Regions from separate parts of the Vibrio sp. JZG120 genome, predicted to be linked through region 2. Evidence: predicted binding sites of a transcription regulator. Region 2 holds the regulator's gene; the other holds the start of a gene.

Region 1 (8,795 bases), on a different contig from region 2:
ACGAAGGCTAAAATACCAGTTGCGGTAATAACTGGCAGTCTAAGAGTAGACATCTACATCTCCATAATTGATAATGATTATTATTTTCGAAAGTGAATTATTCACAAATAGAATGAGATGCATAGTGAGAGTTATGGAACGGTTCTTCCCATTTATGGAACCCGTGCATAACGCAGTAAGGAGTAAAAGAAATATGCACGACTTAGCATCAATTCGAGCCTTTGATGCGCTCAATCAGCATAAGAGTTTGACCGCCGCTGCCAAGGCCCTTAACCAGCCTAAATCAACGCTGAGTCGTCGCTTGGCACAATTAGAAGAAGATTTCGGTCAGGCTCTAACCGCAAGACAAGGTAACCGATTAGTTCTGACAAGAGCGGGAGAAATTTTTGCCCACTACAGTCGCCAGATTCTTGAGCTAAGTGAAGAGAGTTATGACGCGCTTCAAGGTTTAACAAACCAAGTTTCAGGGCCGCTACATATTGTTTGTCACACAGCATTAGTTAGAAGTTGGCTAGGTGGTGTGCTCAACGGTTTTCTTGCCGATAATCCTGACGTTAGGGTCCAACTTACCAGTGACTTTTCTGAAGCGCACCATGACCCAGATTTGTTCATCTGGCTCGGTGAGCGTAAAGATCTCGATTGGCGCAAAGAGGTATTAGGCTCATTTCGTTACACGCCCTTTGCCTCTCCAGCTTATCTTGATAAGCACGGTTCGATCCTGCACCCCAAAGAGCTTGAAGCGCATCCGTGGATCGATTTTGGCTCGGTACAAGAAAATGGATTGATGCTCACACACCCTCAACACGGTGAGTTCTTTTTAGAGCCATTTGTGAGTCGCTTATACAGCGACAACATCGCAATGCAGATCGACAGCATCGCGAATGGTCATGGTATAGGACTGCTGCCAACTTGGACAGCAAGCGGCTACGAGAAACATCATCCGGGTCGAATCACACCTTGCTTAGAAGGTTGGCTTTCAGAGCCCATCTCCATTAACTGCTATACGCCTGCAGGAAGACCACCACTGCGCTTATCCGTACTTTTAGACTGTATTCACCAAAGCATTCCACAAGGTTGGAAAACCTGACAAAAAACAAAAAGGCCATCGCAATGATGGCCTTTCCAACTTTAGTATCTAACAGTCGTCCTTTACGTTCGGACTATTGAGACAATCTAGCAGTTACGCTAGCAATTCTTTTGCTGTGTTCACTACGTTTTCAGTCGTGAAGCCAAACATCTCGAATAGTTGACCAGCAGGTGCAGATTCACCAAATGTCGTCATGCCGATGATGCGACCATCGAAACCAACGTACTTGTACCAGAAGTCTGCGATGCCCGCTTCGATAGCGATGCGTGCTGTTACGTCTGATGGCAATACTGCTTCACGGTAAGCGGCGTCTTGTTTGTCGAATGCATCCGTTGATGGCATTGAAACAACGCGTACTTTCTTACCTTCTGCCGTTAGTTGAGTCGCAGCTTCTACTGCTAGCTCAACTTCAGAACCTGTTGCGATAAGGATTAGCTCTGGCTTGCCTTCGCAATCTTTCAGGATGTATGCACCTTTCGCGATGTTCGCTACTTGCTCAGCTGTACGATCTTGTTGCGCTAAGTTTTGACGAGAGAAGATAAGTGCTGTTGGTGCATCTTTACGTTCAATCGCTAGTTTCCATGCTACGGCAGACTCAACCTGGTCACACGGACGCCATGTACTCATGTTTGGCGTTACGCGTAGAGATGCCATTTGCTCAACAGGTTGGTGAGTTGGGCCATCTTCGCCAAGACCGATCGAATCGTGCGTGTACACTTGGATGTTCTGAATTTTCATCAGCGCAGCCATACGCATTGCGTTACGAGCGTATTCCATGAACATTAGGAATGTCGCACCGTAAGGAACGAAACCACCGTGCAATGCGATACCGTTGATGATAGCAGTCATACCGAATTCACGTACACCGTAGTGGATGTAGTTGCCAGAGAAGTCCTCCGTTTCTAGAGACTTAGAACCAGACCACATGGTCAGGTTAGAAGGCGCTAGGTCAGCAGAGCCGCCCATGAATTCAGGAAGCATTTGACCAAACGCTTCTAGTGCATTTTGCGATGCTTTACGTGATGCAATGTTCGCTGGGTTTGCTTGAAGATCAGCAATGATTTGGTTCGCTTTTTCTTCCCATTCCGCTGGAAGTTCGCCGTTTAGACGACGTTTAAGCTCTGCTGCTTCTGCAGGGTAAGCTGCTGCGTATGCTTCGAACTTTTCATTCCAAGCCGCTTCTTTCGCTGCACCTGCTTCTTTTGCATCCCACTCAGCGTAAACATCTGCCGGGATCTCAAATGGGCCGTACTCCCAACCTAGGTATTCGCGAGCCGCTTGGATCTCATCGTGACCTAGTGGTGCACCGTGACAGTCGTGCGAACCAGACTTGTTAGGAGAACCGAAACCGATGATTGTCTTAGTACAGATTAGAGTCGGGCGAGGATCCGCTTTAGCCGCTTCAATCGCTGCGTTGATTGCTTCAGGATCGTGACCGTCTACCGCTGGGATTACGTGCCAGCCGTAAGCTTCGAAACGCTTAGGTGTATCGTCAGAGAACCAACCTTCAACGTGACCGTCGATAGAGATACCGTTGTCATCCCAAAACGCGATCAGTTTGCCTAGACCTAGCGTACCTGCTAGAGAGCATGCTTCGTGCGAGATGCCTTCCATTAGACAGCCGTCACCCATGAACACATACGTAAAGTGGTCAACGATGTCGTGGCCTTCTTTGTTGAACTGTGCCGCTAGTGCTTTCTCTGCGATAGCCATACCAACAGCATTAGTGATGCCTTGGCCAAGAGGACCCGTTGTTGTCTCGATACCAGGCGCGTAACCGTACTCTGGGTGACCTGGGGTTTTTGAGTGCAATTGACGGAAGTTTTTCAGATCGTCAATAGATAGCTCATAACCGCTTAAGTGCAGTAGAGAGTAAATAAGCATTGAGCCGTGACCGTTTGACAGCACAAAGCGATCGCGGTCGGCCCACTCTGGGTTTGAAGGGTTATGGTTTAGGTGAGAGCGCCAAAGAACTTCAGCGATATCAGCCATACCCATTGGTGCGCCTGGGTGGCCTGAGTTAGCTTGTTGAACACCATCCATGCTTAGAGCACGAATTGCATTGGCAAGATGTTTACGAGACGACATGTCTGCTCCTGAGTACATTAAGCGAAACGAAAAGTAGGTCATAATTCTCTCAAAGCCCTGTTGGGTGTGCAAACGTTTTCCAGTCCAAAACCTCACAAATATTGCACCTTTCGCGCCAAATCGTTCGAAGTTCTTAAAATTATCAATAAATCAGGCAAACGTTTGGTTATAACAAAAACCAAAAAAGAGCTTGTAATTCGAGCAATCAAATTTAGAATAGACGTCTAGATGTAGATACACCTACAAAAATTAGTATTAATTTGCGCTGGAGAGTTTATCATTCCCCAGTTTTAAACCAGATATAGTGGAGCTAACATGGCTAAGCACCTGTTTACTTCTGAGTCAGTATCAGAAGGTCATCCAGATAAAATTGCAGACCAGATTTCTGATGCGGTTCTTGACGCGATTCTAGAGCAAGATCCAAAGGCTCGTGTTGCATGTGAGACTTACGTTAAAACCGGTATGGTAATGGTGGGTGGTGAAATCACGACTTCAGCATGGGTAGACATCGAAGAGTTAACTCGTGAAACCGTTCGTGAAATCGGCTACGTACATTCAGATATGGGCTTTGACGCAGATTCTTGTGCGGTACTAAACACAATCGGTAAACAGTCGCCAGATATCAACCAAGGTGTTGATAAAGCTGACCCTAAAGAACAAGGTGCAGGCGACCAAGGCATCATGTTTGGTTACGCTTGTAACGAAACTGAAGTACTAATGCCAGCGCCAATTACTTACTCTCACCGTCTTGTTCAAAAGCAAGCAGAAGTTCGTAAAAACGGCACACTACCTTGGTTGCGTCCTGATGCAAAATCTCAGGTAACATTCCAATACGATCAAGGTAACATCGTTGGTATCGATGCGGTTGTTCTTTCAACTCAACACTGTGATTCAATCTCAACTTCAGACCTGCGTGAAGCGGTAATGGAAGAGATCATTAAGCCAGTGCTACCTTCTGAGTGGATCAACAAAGAAACAAACTTCTTCATTAACCCAACTGGTCGCTTCGTAATCGGTGGTCCTATGGGTGACTGTGGTCTAACAGGTCGTAAGATCATCGTAGATACTTACGGCGGCGCAGCTCGTCACGGTGGCGGTGCGTTCTCTGGTAAAGATCCATCAAAAGTTGACCGTAGTGCAGCATACGCAGCACGTTACGTAGCGAAAAACATCGTAGCGGCTGGCATGGCTGACCGTTGTGAGATCCAACTTTCTTACGCAATCGGTGTTGCTGATCCAACGTCTATCATGGTGGAAACGTTCGGTACTGAGAAAGTATCTCACGACATCATCATTGAAGCAGTTCGTCAATTCTTCGACCTACGTCCATACGGCCTACAAGAAATGCTTAACCTTCTTCAACCTATCTACAAGAAGACAGCGGCTTACGGTCACTTCGGTCGTGAAGAATTCCCGTGGGAAGCGACAGACAAAGCTGCACTTCTACGCGATTTCGCTGGCATCAAATAATCAAGCCAAGCAAGAATCAATCAAGCCCTCGCCTATGGCGGGGGCTTTTTATTTTCAGCAACGTTTATCCAGCCATTTCAGCTCATACCGCCCTGCCCCACAAAGCAGTCCTGTTTCTCCCTCATTTTTATACCGAATAAATTTTAAGCAATTATTTGTAAATTATCCCATCTCCGCCAATAGTTAAAATATTGTTAATTCCAATTTAAATAGAGACGTCGGATGCTGGCGACTGTGGAAGCAACACTTAAGTAAAGACATGAGTCAGGCATCTTTATGGCCGATACCAAACTAAGCCAATGCTCAGATGTAAACTTGAAAAAGTCGCTTCAAGTTTGACTGAACAAAAACCGCTGTCAGTTGGTATAAGCGGATAATGTGGGAATAAATCAAGGAGGAGTTATGCCTCGAACTGTTAATCCATCGGACTTCCACAACAAGCGAAAGGAAGTGCCAGACAACGAATACGCCAGAACCATACCGTGCAATACGGTCAATCTTTCTGCACCTTTTCATTGGCTCGCATTAGGTCTGCATGATTTCGTGCGAATGCCGCTTATTAGTGCTTTCTATGGCATCTGTTTTATGGCAGCTGCCATAGGCATTGTTTTGCTCGTTCAGTGGCAAGGCACACACTTGGTCGTCATGCCCAGTTTGATTGTTTACATGTTAATCGGTCCGTTTCTCGCGCTCGGCTTGTATGATGCCAGTTGGGAGAGAGAGCGCGGACACAAAGCTAGCTTGTTCCATTCCATGAAAGCGATCGGTCGTAACTCAACATCTCAATGGGCATTCGCCGTGTTACTCGCAGTGTGTATGATATTTTGGATGCGCATTGCCGCTCTACTTCATGCGCTCTACCCTTCTGTTCAAGGGGCACCTTTAAGTGAGTTCCTACCCTTCCTTGTGATAGGATCTTTAGTTGGCTTTGTTTTGGCTTGTGTGGTGTTTAGCATTTCAGCCTTTTCTATTCCGCTTATGATGGAGCGTCGCGTAGACATGATGACCGCTGTATTTACCAGCTTTAATGCCGTGAAATCCAACATTCCAGCGATGATTGTTTGGGCAGCGATCATCTGCGGCGGTATTCTTATCGGCTTTGCGACCTACGGGATCGGAATGTTGTTTACCATGCCAATTCTAGGCTACGGTACATGGCATGCTTACCATGCCACCATCAAGAAAAAACACACTCCGTAATTAACTGATGCTATGATCTGGCCCTCGCAAATGCGGGGGCTTTTTTATTTGATTTATCGAGGTGAATTGTGGATATAGAACTAAGCTATAAAGCCAAGCAAGTGATGGCGGACTGCATCGCGATGGCAGAGCAAGCTTTCAAACGTTCTTTCCCTATTCCAACAATCACCTTCAACGTCCGCGGGAAAGCGGCAGGAAAAGCCTACCTTCAATTAAATCAAGTTCGCCTAAACCCTGTTTTATTTCGCGAAAACACCCAAGCATTCTTAGATGAAGTCATTCCTCATGAGGTAGCACACCTGATTACCTATCAGGTTTACGGACGAGTTAGACCTCACGGCAAAGAATGGCAAGGTGTCATGGAAGGCGTATTTAAAGTGCCCGCCAAAACCACTCACAGCTTTGAAGTAAAATCCGTTCAAGGTAAAACCTTTGAGTATCGTTGTGGCTGTATGACCTACCCTCTATCGATTCGCCGTCATAATAAAGTGCTGCGCAAAGAGGCGACGTACTCTTGTCAAAAATGCCGCCAACCACTTAACTTCACGGGCATTCAGTTATCGTAATCTATATCTCATAGTGTTACTTGCGTTCCCAAAATAAAGATCGAGTTTATCAAAACCTTCCCTTTGCCATTTATTGTTAACTTACTCATCACTAAAGCTATTTTATGCGTGTTATCATGAATAAAGTCATACTTTATAAAGACTTTAATCATGAAATACCTATTCTCTTTGTTACTTATCGCGCTTTCTAGCACTGCGGTTGCCGCGCCACCAAGCTCATTCTCTGCCGCCAAACGTGAGGCGGTAAAAATTTATCAAGACCATCCAACGAGCTTTTACTGTGGCTGCAACATTCAATGGCAAGGCAAAAAAGGCTCCCCAGATTTAGCCTCTTGCGGTTACCAAGTCCGTAAACAGGAAAAGCGGGCCGCACGAATCGAATGGGAGCATGTGGTACCTGCGTGGCAATTTGGCCACCAGCGTCAATGCTGGCAAGATGGCGGACGTAAAAACTGCAAGAAAAAAGACAAAACCTTTCGCTTGATGGAAGCAGACCTGCACAACCTAACCCCTGCTATTGGTGAAGTAAACGGTGACCGTTCGAACTACAACTTTAGCCAATGGAACGGTATCGATGGCGTGAGTTATGGTCGCTGTGATATGCAAGTGAACTTTAAGCAGCGTAAAGTCATGCCACCAGACCGTGCTCGAGGTTCGATTGCTCGTACCTACCTATACATGAGCAAAGAGTACGGCTTTAAATTATCAAAACAGCAAACGCAGTTGATGAGTGCTTGGAACAAAACCTACCCAGTCGATAAATGGGAATGTGAGCGTGACGAGCGCATTGCCAAAGTACAAGGCAATCATAACCCATTTGTTCAAAAAGCCTGTCGCGCACTCTAGTACTCCTCTATCTTGAAGCGTTTCAATAACTGATATTGAAACGCTTCTTCCCCCTTGTTTTTTCGGTGGAAAGCATCCATGTTAGGGTTTAAGTTTATTCTCTTGCTGGAAATCTCATGCGTATTCCTCGAATTTATCATCCAGAAACCATTCATCAACTTGGCTCACTTGCTTTAAGTGACGACGCAGCAGGCCATATCGGCCGTGTTCTGCGCATGAAAGAAGGCCAAGATGTTCTCCTATTTGACGGCAGCGGCGCAGAATTCCCAGCGGTTATCAGTGAAGTCAGCAAAAAGACGGTTTTGGTTAACATTACTGAGCGTGTAGAAAACAGTATTGAATCCCCTTTAGACCTGCACCTTGGTCAAGTTATTTCACGTGGCGATAAGATGGAGTTCACTATCCAAAAGTCAGTGGAACTTGGCGTCAATACCATCACACCTCTGATTTCCGAGCGTTGTGGCGTCAAGCTTGACCAAAAGCGCTTTGAGAAAAAACTCGCGCAATGGCAAAAAATCGCCATCAGTGCCTGTGAGCAGTGTGGACGCAATGTCGTTCCAGAAATTCGTCCAATTATGAGCTTGGAAGAGTGGTGTAAAGAAGAGTACGATGGCTTAAAGCTCAATCTTCATCCTCGTGCTAACTACTCAATCAACACACTGCCAACGCCGGTTGAAAAAGTGCGCCTACTGATCGGCCCTGAAGGCGGTTTATCGTCTGAAGAGATCGAGATGACTCGAGAATATCAATTTGAAGAAACGCTACTCGGCCCTCGCGTTCTGCGCACCGAAACAGCGGCTCTGACAGCAATTACAGCCTTACAAGTTCGTTTCGGCGATCTTGGTTAAACGGAGAAAAATAATGATCAAACTCGGCATTGTGATGGACCCAATTTCGTCCATTAACATCAAAAAAGACTCTAGCTTTGCCATGATGCTTGAAGCGCAACGACGCGGCTATGAAATCCACTACATGGAAATGAATGATCTGCATCTCGATCAAGGCGTTGCCATTGCAGATACTAAAGTGGTGGAGCTAAAAGAAGATCCAAACGGTTGGTACGAATTCAAATCAGAGCAAACGATCGAACTGTCTGAGCTAGACGCTGTACTAATGCGTAAAGATCCTCCGTTTGACACAGAATACATCTACGCGACTTACATCCTTGAGCGTGCAGAAGAACAAGGTGCACTGATCGTTAACAAACCTCAAAGTCTACGTGATTGTAATGAAAAACTGTTTACAGCGTGGTTCCCTGAGCTGACACCAACGACAATCGTGACGCGAAAAGCAGAGAAAATTAAAGAGTTTCGTGAAAAGCATGGTGATGTCATCCTAAAACCGCTTGATGGTATGGGCGGCGCATCTATCTTCCGTGTAAAAGAAAACGACCCTAACGTCTCTGTAATCATCGAGACACTGACCAACCACGGTCAAAACTACGCAATGGCGCAAACCTTCGTGCCAGATATCAGCAACGGTGACAAACGTATCTTAGTCGTAGATGGTGAACCAATGCCTTACTGTCTAGCTCGTAT
Region 2 (8,795 bases):
TGTCTTTGCCATGGGGTCTCCGACAAGAAAATTAGGAAGTTGGCGATAGATGAAGGCGTAACGGATATTAAAGGAATCAAAAAATGCACAGCATTGGGTAGCCAATGTGGTAAGTGCATCAGGCAGGCCAAGGATATTTTAGCGGAAACCAGTTACACGGTATTCAAACAAGCTAGCTAATTACTGTGAGCATGCAGTAATTAAGTAATTATTTGCCTAGCGTTTTGACACCTTCTCATTTGCTTCTACATTTAAATGAAGCTAAAGAGGAGGTTTTTGTCATGAAAGGCGATCCAATCATCATCCAACATCTCAATAAAGTGCTCGGAAATGAGCTCATCGCTATTAATCAGTATTTTCTTCATGCTCGAATGTATAAGGACTGGGGGTTAAAGCACCTAGCAGATAAGGAATATCACGAATCTATCGATGAGATGAAACATGCCGATCATCTGATTGAGCGTATTTTGTTTCTGGAGGGCTTACCGAATCTACAAGATTTAGGCAAGTTGATGATAGGTGAAGACACTAAAGAAATGCTCGAGTGTGACTTAAAGCTTGAAATGGCCGCTATTCCAGATTTAAAAGATGCGATTGCCTATGCTGAAGACATTCGAGACTATGTGTCTCGCGATCTGTTTCAAGATATTCTTGAAGATGAAGAAGAGCATGTTGATTGGCTAGAGACGCAACTTGGCTTGATTGAAATGTCTGGCATTGAGAACTACCTCCAAGCGCAATACGTAGACGAAGAGTAATAACGTCCAGGATTTTGCGTACTTCAATTGTAAGAAGAAAAGAGCACCTGACTCGAAAATCAGGTGCTTATCCCCGCTATCTGGTCTAATCTCTTTTATTATCGGCTTTTTAAGGATATTGCTCGCAATCTTGCCTATGAAGTTTGATTTCTATCCGATAGAATTTATGCCCCCTTACCTAAAAATAAAAAGAGAAACGTCCATGTCTGAAGACAATCGCCAAGCAGCCACTCCAGAAGAAGAACATCGCCAAAAAGCATTGGATTACCATGCTTATCCAACTCCAGGGAAGATTGCTGTCGAATTAACAAAGCCTGCGGAAACGGCGGGTGATCTTGCCCTTGCTTACAGCCCAGGTGTTGCAGAACCAGTGCGTGAAATCGCACAAAACCCTGATAACGTGTACAAGTACACAGCGAAAGGCAACATGGTTGCTGTTATTTCTAACGGTACCGCTATTTTAGGTCTAGGTAACCTAGGTCCACTTGCATCTAAGCCAGTAATGGAAGGTAAAGCGTTACTGTTTAAACGTTTTGCAGGTCTTGACTCGATTGATATTGAAGTTAAGCATCGCACGATCGATGAATTTGTTGATACTGTTGCAAGCATTGCAGACACCTTTGGTGGTATCAACCTTGAAGATATTAAAGCACCAGATTGCTTTGAGATTGAAAAGCGTTTAATTGAGCGTTGTGATGTACCAGTATTCCACGATGATCAGCACGGTACTGCGATTGTAACGGCGGCAGGCATGCTGAACGCGATCGAACTTCAAGGTAAGAAGCTTGAAGACTCAACGATCGTTTGTCTTGGCGCTGGCGCTGCAGCCGTTGCGTGTATGGAGCTGCTGATTAAATGTGGTGCAATGCGCGAAAAAATTTACATGCTGGATCGTAAAGGTGTGATCCACACTCGTCGTGATGATCTTAATGAATACAAGCAGCTATTCGCAAACAACACGGACAAACGCACATTAGAAGACGTGATTGAAGGCGCGGATCTGTTCCTAGGTGTATCTGGTCCAAACCTATTGCCAGCGGAAGCGTTGAAGCTGATGGCAGATAAGCCAATCGTATTTGCATGTTCGAATCCAGATCCTGAAATTAAGCCGGAACTTGCCCACGCTGTTCGTGATGATTTGATCATGGGGACTGGCCGTAGTGATTACCCGAACCAAGTAAACAACGTATTGTGTTTCCCATTCATCTTCCGTGGTGCTCTTGATGTGCGCGCAAGTGAAATCAATGATGAAATGAAACTTGCAGCCGTTGAGGCGATTCGTGAGCTAGCAAAAGAGCCTGTACCTGAAACTGTATTGAAGGCCGCAGGCGTCGATAAGCTTGAGTTTGGTGCAGACTACATCATTCCAAAACCAATGGACTCACGTTTACTGCCACGTGTTGCAAAAGCTGTGGCTCAGGCGGCAGTTGATTCAGGTGTTGCTCGTATCGAGATGCCTGAAAACTACATGGCAGAGTAATATATCTATTAGATGTGATGTACAGAAAATGGGACGCAATCGCGTCCCATTTTTTATATCATTCTTTTGGCTCGAGATAAGAATTGCTATCTGAAGCCTCCAGTCTCGCTTTTTACTCTTCGTCAAACGACTCAAATTCGATGCCCATTTCCGTCATCAGTGCTTTTACTTCTGTTGGAATATCATCTGGACGGTCTTTACGAAGGTCTTCATCTGTTGGAAGTGGCTGACCTGTGTACGCGTGCAAAAATGCTTCGCATAGTAATTCACTATTGGTTGCATGGCGTAAGTTATTGATCTGACGGCGAGTACGCTCATCAGTTAGCACTTTTAAAACTTTTAGCGGGATAGAGACGGTAATTTTTTTTACTTGTTCGCTTTTTTTGCCGTGCTCTGCATATGGGCTAATGTATTCGCCATTCCAGTCAGCCATTGCACACCTTCATTTATGTAATCGGTTAAAAATAATTTAGGTGCTGATTTTAGCTGCATTTACCGCCATAAGCAAAGACATATAGACGTCTAGAAGTGTTGACGTCTCATTTTTTGACGAGTAAAGTGAACAGAACAGCAAAGGAAGCGTGTTGATCACTTTATTTTACTCATTAGATATAGCGCATTCCTATTTAGAAGTCATTACCCGTGAAAGGATACACCCATGAGCTCTCGCAAACCTGCGACCATTGCAGTACGCACTGGTATTGAATCAGACAGCCAATATCACGCTGTCGTTCCACCTATTTATCTTTCCACTAACTATGGTTTTCCTGCTTTTGGTGAAGTACCTAAGTATGATTACACGCGATCTGGAAATCCAAACCGCGGACTGTTGGAAAGTGCGTTATCTGAACTCGAGTCTGGAAAAGGAGCGGTTGTCACGAATTGCGGTACGTCGGCATTAAATTTATGGGTGTCCGCTTTTCTTGGCCCTGATGATCTCATTATTGCTCCTCACGATTGTTATGGCGGCACCTATCGTCTTTTTAATACCCGAGCCAACAAAGGTGATTTTAAGGTTCAGTTTGTCGATCAATCAGACGAGCAAGCTTTGGATGCAGCATTAGCACAAAAACCAAAACTCATCTTGTTAGAAACCCCATCAAACCCTCTGGTTCGCGTGGTGGATATTTCTGAGACTTGTGAAAAAGCGAAGCGAGTTGGGGCATTGGTCGCGGTGGACAATACCTTTTTGACACCCGTGTACCAAAAGCCTTTGGACTTGGGCGCAGATTTCGTCATTCACTCCACAACGAAGTATATCAACGGTCATTCAGACGTGATTGGTGGCGTGATCATCACCAAAACAGAAGCGCATGCAGAAGAGCTTGCATGGTGGGGCAATTGTATTGGCGCAACGGGCACACCTTTCGATAGTTACATGACACTGCGAGGTATTCGTACACTTGGTGCTCGCATGCGAGTGCATGAAGAGAGTTCACAGCAGGTACTGGCTTATCTCCAGAAGCAAGCGTTAGTTAAAACCATTTATCATCCAAGCCTGCCGGAGCACCCGGGTCATGACATTGCTAAAAAGCAGCAAACTGGTTTTGGCTCTATGCTGAGCTTTGAGTTTGCCGGTTCGTTTGAGCAGTTAAAAGTGTTCGTTAAAGAGCTCCAACTGTTTTCATTGGCTGAGTCATTAGGTGGAGTTGAAAGCTTGATTTGTCATCCGGCATCCATGACGCATCGCGCTATGGGAGAGGAAGCACTTGCAGAAGCGGGGGTGTCGCATCAACTATTGCGTTTGTCTGTCGGCTTGGAAGATGCACAAGATCTCATCACAGATTTAGAGCAAGCATTCGCTAAAGCTGCCCAACAATAGGAGACGATAATAATGACTTTACAACGTCAGCTGCATAAGTTTGGTGGCAGTAGCTTAGCAAACCCAGAATGCTATTTACGCGTTGTGGATATTCTTAAGGAGTATTCGACGGAAAATGATCTTGTGGTCGTCTCGGCGGCAGGAAAAACCACTAACCGCTTGATTGAGTTCCAGGAAGGGCTAGACAAAGATGGCCGAATCGCGCATGAAGCACTTCAAAGCCTAAGGCAGTTCCAAACGGAGCTAATAGAAAACTTGTTGGAAAATGAAGTACAAGAAGAACTATTAGCGTTACTGCATGATGAGTTCAGTACCTTATCTGAGCTGACAGCACCACTCACTGGCGCGCAAAAAGCCGCGGTACTAGGACACGGAGAAGTTTGGTCTGCTCGCCTATTGGCCGCGTTATTATCTCAACGTTCTATCCCCGCTGTTGCACAAGATGCACGAGCGTTTTTACGTGCGGAAGCCGGGACTCAACCTGAAGTTGATCGCGCTCGTTCATATCCTTTGATAAAAGAAGTTCTCGCGCAACACAATCATAAACGTGTGGTAATTACTGGCTTTATGGCTCAGAACGAGGCGGGCGAAACCATTTTACTTGGTCGTAATGGCTCTGACTATTCTGCAACTGTCATTGGTGCTCTGGCTGAAGTGAGCACAGTCACCATTTGGAGTGACGTTGCCGGTGTCTATAGTGCCGATCCGCGTTTGGTGGCAGACGCGTGTCTGTTACCGTTACTTCGATTGGATGAAGCCAGCGAACTCGCCCGTTTAGCCGCCCCAGTCCTACACAGTCGTACACTTCAGCCTGTGGCGCAAAGTACTATGGATCTCAACCTCAAGTGTAGCTATCTGCCGGAATCGGGCTCTACTCGTATTGAGCGTGTCTTAGCGTCTGGCCGTGGCGCTAAAATTATTACCTCGCTGGATGATGTTTTATTGGTGCAGCTGTCTTTCATGCATGGGCACGACTTCGAAAAAACACAGAATGATGTATTACAAGCGTTGCAGCGAGCGCAATTGGAGCCATTGGCATTTGAGGCACAGCCCGATCAACACACGTTGCGCTTGGCGTATACCGCAGAAATTGCCGGTGGCGCACTGAAACACTTACAAGAGCTTGCGGTTGAAGCGGAGATTAAGCTCAAAGAAGGCTACTCTCTCTTAGCGGCGGTAGGCGCTGGCGTTACGAAAAACGCCAACCATTGTTTTGGTTTTTATCAGAAATTAAAACACTCTCCGGTTGAATTTATTTCTGAAACTGAGTCGGGGCTGAGTTTAGTCGCCGTTTTGCGTCGTACTGATACCGAAGTGTTGGTTCAAACGATTCATAGCCAGTTGTTCCAAGCGCAAAAGCGCGTGGCGGTGGCTTTATGTGGCAAGGGCAACATTGGTTCTAGCTGGTTAAATTTATTTGCAACTCAAAAAGGTGAACTCGAAAAACGTCATGGAATGAGCTTTGACCTTGTAGCGGTCGTGGATAGTCAAACCTACTGGTTCGATGAGCAAGGTATTGATGCAGCAAGTGTTGCTGAACGATTTGATGATGAAGGCCTAGCAAACGATGGGTCTTGGTTGACTCACTTAGGAGCGCTAAAAAATTACGATGAAGCCGTAGTGCTTGATGTGACAGCGAGCAAAGACTTAGCTCAGCGCTATGTAGAAATTGCGCAGCAGGGCATTCATTTGATTTCCGCTAACAAAGTGGCGGGTTCGGCTGATAGCCAGTATTACCATCAGGTTCAAGATGCATTCGCTAAAATTGGTCGTTATTGGCTGTACAACGCGACGGTTGGTGCGGGGTTACCAATAAACCATACCGTGCGAGATCTACGTGAAAGTGGGGATGAGATCGTTGCTCTATCGGGTATTTTCTCTGGGACGTTATCATGGTTATTCCAACAATTTGACGGCTCAGTACCATTTAATGATTTAGTCGACCTCGCTTGGCAGCAAGGTTTAACAGAACCTGATCCTCGTTCTGATTTAGATGGTTCAGATGTGATGCGTAAGCTGGTTATCTTAGCTCGAGAGTCTGGTCTCGATATTGAGCCGGGCAGCGTTAAGGTTGAATCTCTAGTACCAGAAGAATTAAGAGAACTTAGTATCGATGACTTCTTCGATAACGGAGGGCTGTTGAGTGAAATACTGCAAGAGCGCCTGACAAAAGCACAGAGAAACGATCAAGTGCTTCGCTACGTTGCGCGTTTAGAAAAAAATGGTAAAGCGACGGTGGGAGTAGAAGCGTTATCTCGTGAACATGCGCTCGCCAACCTTCTGCCGTGCGACAACATTTTTGCCATTGAAAGTAAGTGGTACAAAGATAACCCACTCGTTATTCGAGGGCCTGGCGCAGGAAGAGAAGTGACAGCCGGCGCGATTCAATCCGACCTCAACCGATTAGCCGGTTTATTCTAAAGTTGCGAGATACCTAAAACCCTGGAACCCGACCAGGGTTTTTTATTTTTCCTTCAGTGCCATACTGAAGTATCGGCTTGTGATAAGTGGTGAAATAACGTTCAAGTAATAACTTGAACTATCCTCATTATTAACTTGAGAAAAATTCATAATTACAAGGTTGACATTAAATCGTATTCAATACATTCTGTAGACATATAGACGTCTAAACGTCGATTTAAGGAATTTGTTTTCGTGGCGGAGTGCCACAGGGAGAGTAAGATGGGATACACGCACGCAGGCCATATTGACGCCTTGAACCAGAATATTGCTGAGTTGTCAGACAACATCAATGTATCATTTGAGTTTTTTCCACCAAGCAGCGCGAAGATGGAAGAGACACTCTGGAATTCAGTGCACCGTCTTAAAACGCTCCAACCTAAATTTGTTTCTGTGACTTACGGCGCGAACTCTGGCGAGCGTGACAGAACGCACTCCATCATTAAAGAAATCAAAGCAACAACCGGATTGGTTGCTGCTCCTCACCTCACTTGTATTGATGCGACTCGCGAAGAGTTGATTAATATTGCCGATGATTACTGGAATAATGGCATTGAAAATATCGTTGCTCTGCGTGGTGATATTCCTCCTGGTGGCGGTGCGCCTGACATGTATGCCTCGGATTTGGTTGAGTTGCTGAAATCACGTCACGATTTTGATATCTCAGTTGCCGCATTTCCTGAGGTTCACCCTGAAGCTAAAAGTGCGCAGTCTGACTTATTGAACCTAAAACGTAAGGTTGATGCTGGCGCAAACCGTGCAATTACTCAGTTCTTTTTTGACGTCGAGTCTTACCTTCGTTTCCGCGATCGCTGTGTGGCGGCAGGAATTGATGTGGAAATTGTCCCTGGTATTTTGCCAGTGTCGAACTTTAAGCAAGCCTCTCGCTTTGCTGCGCAGAACAATGTGAAAGTACCAGGCTGGATGAGTAAACAGTTCGAAGGCTTGGATGATGATCCGGTGACTCGTCAGCTTGTAGGAGCAAGCCAAGCTATTGATATGGTGCGCGTACTTAGTCGTGAAGGCGTTAAGGATTTCCACTTCTACACCCTAAACCGTGCAGAGATGACTTACGCTTTATGTCATACGCTAGGCGTTCGTCCTCGCGCTGCAGTAGGTGCATAAATCGACCGGGTTTCAAAAAGACAAAAGGCTTGCCGAGTGGCAAGCCTTTTTCGTTGTCTCAAAGTAAAAGGAAATTAACCAATCACTTCAAGTTCTGTTAGGACTTCTTCAGCCCAAGTGATCCACGTTTCACGTAACAGTAGGTTACGACGAAGCGTTAAACGCTCTAGGCGAGCTTGTTTGTCTAAAGTGGACGGCGTTGCGTAGTAAGCCGCTTCAATTTCTTTGTAGTGAGAAACCAGTTTGCGAGACTCTTCAACCAGTTCGGCGAGTTGATCACGGAAAGGTGTTGATGGTTGAACGGCACATGCCATCAATTTCGCTGAAAATTCATCACGAACAGTCGGGTGTGCAGTTGGTTGATCAAACCATTCTCCTAAAGCGCTGCGACCAGCATCAGTGATGGAGTAAACCTTACGGTCTGGTTTGCCTTCTTGGGGTTCTAATACGCAAGTAACCAGCTCTTTCTCGGCCATTTTATTGAGTTCACGGTACACTTGTTGGTGGCTTGCTTTCCAGAAGTAACCGATGCTAGCAGAGAATTCTTTAGTGATATCGTAACCGGTTGCGTCGCGAGTGCTAAGAACAGTTAAGATTACGTGTGGTAATGACATGTCTTCAATCCAAATGGTCAATAAACTTGTAAACAAGCTACTTATACTTTCAGCTGTGCTCTTTCTGGCACTTGAGTTTTTTAATGTATAAGTAGCACCAACAATGTTGGTCCTGTCACCTTAAAGCCGTTTATCACCTAGAGAGATGGGGAGTCCCATCATGGCTGGAGCAGGTATGATTGGATTTATGAGCTCTCAGCAGGCAAGTAGTATATAAATAATAAGCATGAAGTGGAATAGTAGGACAAAATTACCCTAAAAAACTAACATAATAATCAATAGTGTTAACTTGTGGTTTTTTATTCTTTTTGTGTGGTAATTTTTGGGTTTTTTATAGTTTATTAAACTGCCTTTTGGTTACGCAATTATCCAGCGCCAAAAAAAAGCTGAGCACTTGCTCAGCTTTTTTATTACAAATGAAGCGATTAGCCTGTGTTGCGCATGCCAGCTGCAATACCAGCAATTGTCACCATTAGCGCTTCTTCTAGGTTTGCAGATGCTTCTTCGGTTTGGCGTGTACGGTATAGCAACTCGGC

The links. The regulator MetJ, encoded in region 2, represses methionine synthesis genes. The targets are predictions, from matches to a motif close to TTAGACNTNTANANGTCTAA.
Region 1: the regulator MetJ is predicted to act here: its motif matches at 3,392-3,411, upstream of metK (methionine adenosyltransferase).

What each region holds. Positions count from the first base shown of each region.
Region 1 covers NZ_JBSRRK010000009.1:59,079-67,873, forward strand. The annotation lists gene ACWPOD_RS17910 (ligand-gated channel protein) at 1-53, opposite strand, end outside; gene ACWPOD_RS17915 (LysR family transcriptional regulator) at 194-1,087, shown strand; gene tkt (transketolase) at 1,181-3,175, opposite strand; gene metK (methionine adenosyltransferase) at 3,491-4,645, shown strand; gene ACWPOD_RS17930 (DUF2189 domain-containing protein) at 5,048-5,845, shown strand; gene ACWPOD_RS17935 (SprT family zinc-dependent metalloprotease) at 5,914-6,411, shown strand; gene endA (deoxyribonuclease I) at 6,562-7,257, shown strand; gene rsmE (16S rRNA (uracil(1498)-N(3))-methyltransferase) at 7,374-8,105, shown strand; gene gshB (glutathione synthase) at 8,119-8,795, shown strand, end outside.
Region 2 covers NZ_JBSRRK010000019.1:521-9,315, forward strand. The annotation lists gene ACWPOD_RS21990 ((2Fe-2S)-binding protein) at 1-180, shown strand, start outside; gene bfr (bacterioferritin) at 282-758, shown strand; gene ACWPOD_RS22000 (malic enzyme-like NAD(P)-binding protein) at 961-2,238, shown strand; gene metJ (met regulon transcriptional regulator MetJ) at 2,351-2,671, opposite strand; gene ACWPOD_RS22010 (O-succinylhomoserine (thiol)-lyase) at 2,897-4,060, shown strand; gene ACWPOD_RS22015 (bifunctional aspartate kinase/homoserine dehydrogenase II) at 4,073-6,481, shown strand; gene metF (methylenetetrahydrofolate reductase) at 6,743-7,645, shown strand; gene ACWPOD_RS22025 (PadR family transcriptional regulator) at 7,720-8,259, opposite strand; gene ppc (phosphoenolpyruvate carboxylase) at 8,685-8,795, opposite strand, start outside.